2 linked regions of the Pontibacter akesuensis genome follow. The protein of the gene in region 1 interacts with the protein of each later gene in a pairwise test. Links are inferred from orthologs where the notes say so. Each region holds a gene or a part of one and is shown in the gene's direction. Other genes may lie near its edges.

The links. Proteins that work in one complex are often made in the same cells at the same time.
Region 2: the proteins of A0W33_RS10245 (region 1) and def interact in binary tests that used the Escherichia coli proteins (3 or more experiments, as listed by UniProt). The link is inferred for Pontibacter akesuensis from one-to-one orthologs.

The regions. Positions count from the first base shown.
Region 1 is NZ_CP014766.1:2,406,956-2,412,716, reverse strand. Bases 1,516-4,295 are described here. They hold A0W33_RS10245 (aspartate-semialdehyde dehydrogenase), read left to right. Parts: upstream 1,516-2,300; coding sequence 2,301-3,290; downstream 3,291-4,295. Other genes in these bases: A0W33_RS10240 (hypothetical protein), read left to right, coding at 3,705-4,295; A0W33_RS10250 (lamin tail domain-containing protein), read right to left, coding at 1,516-1,842. Outside these bases: more of A0W33_RS10250, read right to left, coding at 1-1,515; more of A0W33_RS10240, read left to right, coding at 4,296-4,790; A0W33_RS10235 (hypothetical protein), read right to left, coding at 4,848-5,363; A0W33_RS10230 (FAD-dependent monooxygenase), read right to left, coding at 5,542-5,761.
Region 2 is NZ_CP014766.1:2,224,861-2,229,208, reverse strand. The notes cover bases 1,493-4,300. They hold def (peptide deformylase), read left to right. Parts: upstream 1,493-2,515; coding sequence 2,516-3,085; downstream 3,086-4,300. Other genes in these bases: A0W33_RS09435 (sialate O-acetylesterase), read right to left, coding at 3,229-4,300; ruvX (Holliday junction resolvase RuvX), read left to right, coding at 2,100-2,519; A0W33_RS09450 (TonB-dependent receptor), read left to right, coding at 1,493-1,987. Outside these bases: more of A0W33_RS09450, read left to right, coding at 1-1,492; more of A0W33_RS09435, read right to left, coding at 4,301-4,348. UniProt on the Escherichia coli protein: Removes the formyl group from the N-terminal Met of newly synthesized proteins. Requires at least a dipeptide for an efficient rate of reaction. N-terminal L-methionine is a prerequisite for activity but the enzyme has broad specificity at other positions.

The DNA.
Region 1 (5,761 bases):
GCTTTGCAGGTTCAGGTACTTTGCGCTGCGGTTCACCAGTTCTACAAAGTCCGCCCCGCCGGACCGCGGGTTGAACAGTACTTCGTTAATCACCACATCGCCGGGCTCGGGAGCAGACGGTAAGGCAAAAGTATAAGTCAATGGCTGCTGATTAAGGTTGCCGGAACAGTCGGTTATGCCGGTGACGCTTAGCGTGTACAGCTGGTTTTCCTGCAGCGGCGCGCTTAGGGCAAGTATAACTTCGGTGAACAGCGGTCCTGTTACCTGCACGTTGGCTATGGCTACATTTGGGCTAAGGCTGTAATTGGCTATACTTGCTGCCTGCAAACTGTCCAGCCGCTCGCTGAAGCGCAGCAAAATTTTGTCTGGCGCGGTAGCGGTAACATCTACTAGGGCAGGCGGTGTGTTATCTGGGTTTTGGGCGGCTACGGAGTTAGCCTGGGCGGGCGTACCTCCTCGCGGGTTAACGGAGGCAGTCCAGTTGCTGGCCCCGGCGCAGGGGTTCTGTACATCAATCATTTCCAGGCTCCAGCCGCCTTCGCGCTTGCCGTTGTCCTTGTACCAGCTATCAGCATAAGAAACCGCATAAATCAGGCGACCGTTGGGCTGGCGCAACTGCAGCAGTTCGCCGCTGTTGTTCAGGCTTGGGAAATTGCTGATACCGATCACTTTGCTGTACTCTCTGAAATTCTGCAACTGGCTGTTAGGCACCACCACAGCATACTCCCCCGGCAACAACTGCACATCCGGGAGTGTAGCCGTAGAAGTGGCATCGCTATACTTGACTCCCTTCAGCGAAAGCACCTGCTGGGTCGGGTTGTGCAGTTCGATGTACTCCTGCGGCGGCAGCCCAATGGCAGGTGTTTCGTCAGCCATGATTTCGGTGATGAGCAGTTGGTTGTAGCCCGGCAGCACAGCGGGAGGCACATAGCTAAAGCTCCGCTCAATCGGACCGCTCAGGCTGTTGCCGTACAAGTCCTGCAGGTTGGCTATACTTAAGGTGTTGCTGCCGCTCCTGAAACTTTGCGCAAATACCAGCCGCACCTGATTGGATTCTGTTTGCTCGGCGATGATGGGTTTTACACTTCCGTTCAAGGTATAATTACCTAAAATCTGCCCCTGCTGCAGTGGCTCGTTGAAGTATAGCATCAGCTCCTGCGGGTTTAGCGTCTGCAGCTCGGTTAGAGCCGGTGGCTGTTTATCAGTAATCGAAAAATCATCAAAAAGAAAGCTTTTGCTGTTGGCGGAGCTATACTTCAGCAGCACCCCAAAGTATGAAGAGCGTTTGTAAGTGGCGTCGGTGGCGGTGCCCTGGCTGGTGTAGCTTTGGCCGGTGCCAGTGAGGTCGATCAGCAGTTCCCACTCGTTAGTTATACTTCGTGTTACCCGCACGCGCACCACGCTGTTCGTGCCGTCAAGGGTTTTGTCTTCCCCGTTGATGAGGTTGAGTGCCGACTTGCCAGCGTCTTTGCGAAAAAGGCTTACCTCGTCTGGTGTGCCGCCCAAACGCACAAAGTACCCGCTGGTGGTGGCGCTGCTAAGGTTTTCGGAATCAGAAATGAGATAGATGTCGGCGTAGTTGCTGGAGGAGGTGGCGAGTTTCAGGTTTGCCCAGAACTCCCAGGTGGTGCCCACGGTTGCCTGCGAGGGCGTCACCAGTTGCAGCACCGTTCCGGTAACGGCAGGACCATTACTCTGCAGCTGGTTCTGTGCGTTAACGGTAAAGCTGTCGGTATTGCCGGTCCAGGTGGGGTTTAGGGTGAAGCTGCCGTCGGAGAAGCTGTCTTGCAGTTGCGCCTGGCTTAGGAGCGGAAGTAGCAGGAGGAGAAGACCTCCCCCCAACCCCTTCCTTGTAAAAAGGTCCCCTACCCCCAAAACAGGAGGGGGAGTTAGGCAATCCAAAATTTTACCTATACTACATACTATAGCTATTATTTTTCTGGTAAGTACTTCAGGTAAAGTTCTTTTCATTTGCACATTTGTGGTGAAAACTTTCGTAATTTTGCCGCCGCGTGAGGGATAGAGCCGACACCCCGCAGCGCAGCGAGGAGTACAGGCGAAAGCCCGGCCTGCTCGCGCAAGCGAAAGGACACGCCCAATATCCTAACCTGACCTGCATAGGAGCTGCGCACGCTCCTATCGTTTTATGAATGTGACTGCTTTTGTGAAATTTAGAACTTTTACGGGAACAGAACTAGTTAGTTAGAAAGCTAAATAGGTCAGGGTAAGAAAGTTGTGCTTACGGTTAGTAAACGGCTATCTGACCAACAAAGAATTAAACCATTAGAAACATACCTTAAATGAAAGTAGCAGTTGTAGGCGCCACCGGATTGGTAGGCGGCGAGATTTTGAAAGTACTGGCGGAGCGAGACTTCCCGGTGACAGAGTTATTGTTGGTTGCTTCAGAAAGATCTGTTGGGAAACAGATGGAATTTAAGGGTAAACAGCTAAAGGTTATCGGGATGCAGGACGCGATTGCGGCTGCCCCGCAAATTGCTATTTTCTCGGCTGGTGGCAGCACCTCTACGGAGTGGGCACCTAAGTTTGCCGAGGTGGGCACGGTGGTAGTGGATAACTCCTCGGCCTGGCGCATGGACCCATCCAAAAAGCTGGTGGTGCCGGAAATTAACGCCAAAGAATTGACAAAAGAAGACAAGATCATCGCAAACCCGAACTGCTCTACTATCCAGATGGTGGTGGCGCTGAATAAGCTGCACGAGGAGCTGCAGATGAAGCGCATCGTGGTAAGCACCTATCAGTCGGTAACGGGCACGGGCGTGAAAGCGGTGGACCAGCTGATGAATGAGCGTGGGGGCAAGGAGGGCGAGAAAGCTTACCCATACCAAATCGACCTGAACGTGCTGCCGCACATCGACGTGTTCCAGGACAACGGCTACACCAAAGAGGAGATGAAAATGATCCTGGAGACGAAGAAGATCATGGGCGACGACTCGATCCGTGTCACGGCTACGGCGGTGCGCATCCCGGTGATGGGCGGTCACTCTGAGTCGGTGAACGTGGAGTTTGCTAAGGATTTTACGCTGGACGAAGTATACCGCATCCTCGGCGAGACCGAAGGCGTGGTAGTGGTGGATGACGTGAAGAACCTGAAGTACCCGATGCCGCAGGATGCCCACGGCAAAGACGAAGTGTTTGTAGGTCGCGTACGCCTCGACGAAACGCAGCCGCGCACCCTGAACATGTGGATCGTGGCGGACAACCTGCGCAAAGGCGCCGCTACCAACGCCGTACAAATCGCCGAATACCTGGTGAAGCACGAGCTGGTTTAAAAGACACAAGTATCAAGATGTAAGACACAAGACAATAATAGTAATTGATCTTCCGAACCTAGTGGGTTTGGAAGCTGGGAATGGAGACTTTCGGGTCTCCATTTTTTGTTTGAGTATGGTCTTAAAGTATAAGTGTAAAAGTTACTGTTTTGTAGAGCAGGTCACCATGCCGGCACAAGAATAAACTCCTAATTGTCTTATAAATAAGTTGGACTGGCATCTCCTCTTCAATAGGTTCAAGACTGCTGATTTGCTTAAATCTTCCTCCTCTTTTCTCCCATAAAAGGCAGCTTCACTAAGTAATCGCGTGCTTGCATGGCTAAAGGCTTGTACAGAAGAGTATAACTAGTTTATCTGTGGTTACGTCGCGTGGCTGCAGTGAAGACCAATTCATACTTAAACCTATACCCATCTATGAGACAACTATCCACGACAACAGCAGCGTTCCTGCGCAACAAACTTTCTTTCCTGCTCTTCCTCCTGCTAGGCTTCGGAATCACTTCCTGCTCCCCTGATGAAATTTGGGACGAATTTGAGGATATCTTTGAGGACGTCGACAAGGCAAAAGACATTCCGAACGTAATTACCTTCAATAGCCCGGGGCTGTACCCGGAAGGCGTCAGCCACGATGCCCGCTACGAGCGCTTCCTGGTTTCTTCTGTAAGCACAGGTACCATCGGCACGGTGAGCTATCAGGGAAACTATTCTCCTTTTATCTCCGATGAACGCCTGGTGGCCAGCATTGGGCTGCAGGTAGATGAGGCCCGCAAAAGAGTACTGGTGGCGGGCTCAGATCCGGGCGGCACGCCAAGCTCTACTCCAGCCACCGCCGGGCAAATGGCCGTTTTGGGGATTTACGATCTGGCCACGGGTGCTCCCATGCATTTTGCAAACCTGGGCGCGCTTCGTCCAAACATGCCGCATTTCGCGAACGACATAACCCTGGACAAGCAGGGAAACGCCTATGTGACCGATAGCTTCTCGCCCATTATTTATAAAGTGGATACAAGAGGGAATGCCACTGTGTTTTACGAGAACCAGGATTTTGCCACAGCACAAGGAGCTTTCGGCTTTAACGGCATTGCCTACCACCCATCTGGCTTTCTGCTGGTTGCTTTTTCTGCCGATAACGCGATTTACAAAATCCCGCTCTCAAACCCAGATGCTACGAGCAAGGTGCAGTTGAACGCTCCGCTTCAGGGACCGGATGGGCTGTTGCTGAGCAACAACGGAAAGCAACTGGTGGTAGTGAACAATGCCGGGGGACAGCCAAGCGGAAGGGTGCTCTCCTTTAAAACAAATAACAAATGGGAGACGGGGATGCTGGAGGAGCGCTTTGAGGCTGGCGCTGTTTTCCCGACCACGGCTACAGGGTATGGTGATGAGGCTTTTGTACTATACGCCCACCTGAACAAGCTGTTCGGAGGCGCCACACCGCCACAGGCCGAATATACTATCCGAAAACTGCCTTTCTCTGATAATGAAGTTTTTGCAAGATAGGGCGTAAGCGCTAAACAACTCATAAAATAAGAAAAGCCGGTGATGAACCGGCTTTTCTTATTTTGCTGCTACTGCCCCTTCTGCCGGGCAGTCATAGGCCATTAATTCCTTTATATTATCGATGCATTTCACGGGGATGAACGTGTATATTTCGCGATCGCCGTCGCAGTACTTAAAGCTGGCGAACTGGCTGCGGCTGTTGGGGTACACCCATTTGTCGTCTTCGCAGCCATACACGAACAGCGGGAAATCGTTGTAGTTGAAATCCACAAACGATACCACCTCCTGGTCTTTTACAAACAGCAGCCGGCGGCTGAGCTCTGGTACCGTAGTACCGTCCCATTTAAAACCAATGGCAGCGCTGATCTCTTTTTTGTCTTCAGAAGCCTGAAAGTAATACATTCTGTCCCACTCAAAATCGGTGAGCTCAGTCATCTGGATAATCTTGTAACCTTCCGGCCCCACTTCGCCTTCCGTAATGGCAGTGGTTAGTTTTTCCTCGAGATTGGAGTTGCTGTCGGAGCAGCTAAGTATAAATAAAGCAGTTACAAACAGTAGTAGGTTTCTCATCATAAGATTGATTCTTCCGGTCGGCACAGGTTTAAAGGATTGCTATTAAAGATACATCTCTTTCCCGCATAAACCATACCACCCTTGCCTGAAGCAGCAATACAACATGGTTTAAAATTACACTGGTTAAATGAGAAAAGTTAAGCTGGCAACACCTCAGAGAGTATAAGTTCGCCTTCCGCTAAAAATCAACCTGGTAGAGCCACTCCATCTGGCTCTGTGTCACGAAGGCGGGCATCAACCGGAAAGCTGCATTTCGGGAGCCACGCAGCATCGGGTGCTGCCACTGAGATACTGCCCCGAGCAAGCGCGACAGGCGGATAACTTTAGCAGTGCGGGCTAACCGCCGTTGTTCATATTTCGCCAGGGCGGCTTTTATACTTGCCGCCTGCTGCAGGCAC
Region 2 (4,348 bases), 180 kb from region 1 along the record:
TATCTCGGCCAACAAAGCCACCAACAACAGCCGCCAGGTATTCGCGAAAGTAGCCGGTCTCAACATCTGGGAAAGCGATGGCGCGGGTCTGCAGCTCGGCATCGGGGGGCGTGGCCTTAGCCCGAACCGCACCTCCAACTTCAACACCCGCCAGAACGGCTACGATATTTCGGCTGATGCCCTCGGCTATCCGGAAAGTTATTACACGCCTCCCGTTGAGGCCCTTGACCGAATTGAGGTGGTGCGCGGCGCGGCCTCGCTGCAGTATGGCACCCAGTTTGGCGGCATGATTAATTTTGTGATGAAAGAGGGCCCGGAGGACAAACCCTTCGAGCTCACCACCCGCCAAACCGTGGGCTCCTGGGGCCTGTTCAACTCCTTTAACAGTGTGGGCGGCAGCAAAGGCAAGTTTCATTACTACGGTTTTTACCAGTACAAACGCGGCGACGGCTGGCGCGACAACTCCAATTTTGATGCCCACACCGCCTTCAGCTCTATCCACTACAAACCAACAGACCGGCTGGAGATAGGCTTTGACTATACCTTTATGGATTACCTGGCGCAGCAGCCGGGTGGCCTCACGGATGCGGCCTTTGCCCAGGATGCCCGCCAATCGGTGCGCAACCGCAACTGGTTTAAGGTAAAGTGGAACCTGCTGGCCCTCACGCTGGACTACCGCCTGAGCGAGCGCACGAAGCTGAACATCCGCAACTTTGGTTTGTTGGCGCAGCGCGATGCACTGGGCTACCTGGAGAAGATCAACCGGGCAGACCCGATGCGGGAGCGCCTCCTGCTACAAGACCAGTTCAACAACTTCGGCAACGAAACGCGCCTGATTACCCGCTACAATTTCCTGGACTCTTTCTCCACACTGTTGGTGGGCGCCCGTTACTACCACGGCCTGACAGACCAGAAGCAGGGTAACGGCTCTTCCCGCTCGGATTCGGATTTCCGCTTCTATTCTGAGACGGGTGCGCCGAGCCAGTCCAGCTACGATTACCTGAGCCGCAACGTGGCCGTGTTTGCCGAGAACATCTTCAACATCACCCCAACACTAAGCGTAACGCCCGGCGCGCGCTACGAGTGGATCAACACCAACGCAGACGGTAGCTACCGCGAGGTGATTGCCGACCAGGCAGGAAACGTAATTCGGGACGAGACAAAGGCGGAGGACCGCAGCAACTCACGAAACATCCTGTTGCTGGGCCTGGGCCTAAGTTACAAACCCAACGAGCAGCTGGAAGTATACGGCAACTTCTCGCAGAACTACCGCGCCATCAACTTCAACGACATGCGTGTGGTGAACCCGAACCAGCTCGTGGACCAGAACCTGCAGGATGAGAGCGGCTATACTTCGGACCTTGGTGTGCGGGGCAACAGCAGCGGCGTTCTCAACTATGATGTGAGCCTGTTCTACCTGGCGTACAAAGACCGGATCAGCTCCATTAACCAGGTAACACCCAATTACCAGATCCAGCGGGTGCGCACCAACGTGGGTGACTCATACCATTACGGGCTGGAAACTTTTGTGGAAGCGGACCTGCTGAAGCTATACTATGGCGCCGACCACCCGACCAGCCTCTCGGCTTTCTCCAACATCACCTATGTGTACACCACTTATGAGAGTTCTGAAAGTGATGTGGACGGCAAAAACGTAGAGCTGGCTCCTGCCGTGATCGCCAAGGCGGGTCTGGCCTTTAAGCGCAATAACTTTAAACTGGCCTATCAATACTCTTACACGGCCGAGCAGTATACCGACCCTGCCAATTCCATACTTGAGCCAACTGCGGTGGTGGGCATTATCCCGGCGTACTGGGTGATGGACCTCTCGGGCAGCTATACTTACGGGCGCTTCACGTTGGAGACAGGCATCAACAACCTGACCGATAACCGCTATTTTACCCGCCGCGCCACGGGCTATCCGGGTCCGGGCATTATTCCGTCGGATGCACGCAGCTTCTACCTCTCGCTGCAGTTTAAGCTGTAGCCCTAGGTGGTGTAGATCGCGTTACCGCAGGCGTTCTGCCTGAAATCGCCTAAAAGCCTGATGAAGAACTCAAAGCTAAAATTACTACCTTTGTAGTAGAGAAGCGAACGCTATGGGCAGAATAATGGGTATTGACTATGGGACAAAGCGGGTGGGGCTGGCCGTTACGGACACGCTCCAGATAATCGCGAGCCCATTAGAAACCGTTCATGCCCAGGATGTGTTGTCTTACCTGAAGGCTTATGTACTGCGCGAACCGGTGGAGGCGTTTGTGCTGGGCATGCCGCGCAACCTAGCTGGCAACGCCACCGACAACACCCAGCACGTGGTTGGTTTCCAGCGGAAGTTGCAGAAGGAGTTTCCGGAGGTGAAAGTGCATTTGGTGGATGAGCGTTTTACCTCGAAAATAGCGCAGCAAACCATGTTGGCGGGTGGCCTTAAAAAGAAAGCACGCCAGGACAAAGGCACGGTAGACCGCGTGAGCGCCGCCATTATTTTACAGTCGTATCTAGAAAGCAGAAGTTATATATGATTTATCCGATTGTTGCCTACGGCGACCCCGTCCTGAAAGAAGTAGCTGAAGATATTCCGCAGGACTACCCGAACCTGAAAGAGTTGGTGGACGATATGTTTGCCACCATGTACCATGCGCACGGCGTAGGCCTGGCTGCCCCGCAGATTGGCAAAAGCATTCGTTTGTTCGTGATCGACTCGGAGCCGATGATGGACGAAAAAGACGAAGGCAAAGGCCTGAAGAAGGCGTTCATCAACCCGGAGATTGTGGACGAGGACGGTGAGGAATGGGGCTTTGAAGAAGGCTGCCTAAGTATACCGGGCGTGCGCGAGGTGGTTTACCGCCCGGAGCGCATCGTAATCCGTTATTTTGATGAGGAGTGGAACGAACACGAAGACACGTACGATGGCATGAACGCCCGCGTGATCCAGCACGAGTACGACCACATCGAAGGCATCCTGTTCACTGATTACCTGAACGGCCTGCGCAAGCGCCTGATCAAAAACAAGCTCGCCAAGATATCGAAAGGCGAAGTAGACGCAGACTACAAAATGAACTTCCCCGCTCTGACGAAGAGACGCTAAGTCTGTACTTGATTATAGCAAAAGCGCCTGCCATTTAACTGTGGCAGGCGCTTTTGCTTTTATGTGCTGGCAGTAGCAGGGCTGCCACTTTCGAACTGATGGGGCTGTTCTTTGCTTAAAGCCACTCTCCTGCCACACCTGGTTTATTTTTCCAACTCTGCCTGAAAAGGCGAGGCTGGCAAGCCCTCTTTGTTGTAGAGGTTCGCTCCTTCGGGGTTATCGGCCCACGCGTACCTTACTGCCACCGGCTTGCTTACCGTATCGCTCCAGACGACAACTTTATTTCCTTCGATTCTGGCCTTTGCCCACACATACTTTTTGTCAGGGCTGGCGATGGCGAATTGCTTCAGCTCGCCTCCTCTTGCCTCCAGGCCGCTGCCTGTGTTGGCAAAAGTAAGTATAAGCTTATTGCCTTTTCGCTTTACCGACTGATACATCGGGCCGGAGTATACCACTTCGTCTCCGTAAGCCACTTTCTGCGCCGCCAGCGCCAGCCTTTCGCCAACAGCCTTTTTGTTAAGCGGATGGATATCGTTCCACTCCCCCACATCTATTGCCACAGCCATGGCCGAGTTAGGTAACGCCAGGGCTTTGCGCTGTGCTTCCCGCAGTTGGGCCCAGTCACTTTCAGAGGGCTGTGATTTCGCTTCCATGTAATTTGCGAGCTGCACATACAGGAAGGGGAAATCTCCCTGCCCCCACTTGTTGCGCCAGTCTTTGATCATGGCCGGGAACGAGCTTTCATACTCTTCCCAGGTATCGGCGTTCGACTCTCCCTGGTACCAGATCACGCCTTTGATGTTATACTTGATGAGCGGCGCGATCATGGCGTTGTACAGGCCCAGCGGTTTCCAGCGGATAAAGGTCTGGCTCTTCAGCGGGTCCATGGCTGCGCCCAGTTTGTACTGCCACTTCCCCTTCAGGTCGATCTTCTTGTTGCCGGCCACCAGCTCATACGGCTTATCCGGCACAAAACCGCCCCTGCCGCTTTCGTTGACGATGCGGATGGCCAGTGTATTTTTCCCTGCTTTCAGCACACCCGCAGGAACCGTGTACCAGCGCGGCGGATACTGATAACCCGTAGTGCCGACAAACTGTCCGTTCACAAAAGCCGAGTCAGAATCCACGATGGCGCCCAGGTTAAGGTCGGCTGGCTGCCCGGCCATACTTGCCGGCACCTCAATTTCTTTCCGGAACCATACCACCCCGTTCACCGGCCCCAGCCCGGTGTCGGCCCAGTACCCGGGGATTTCCATACCTGCC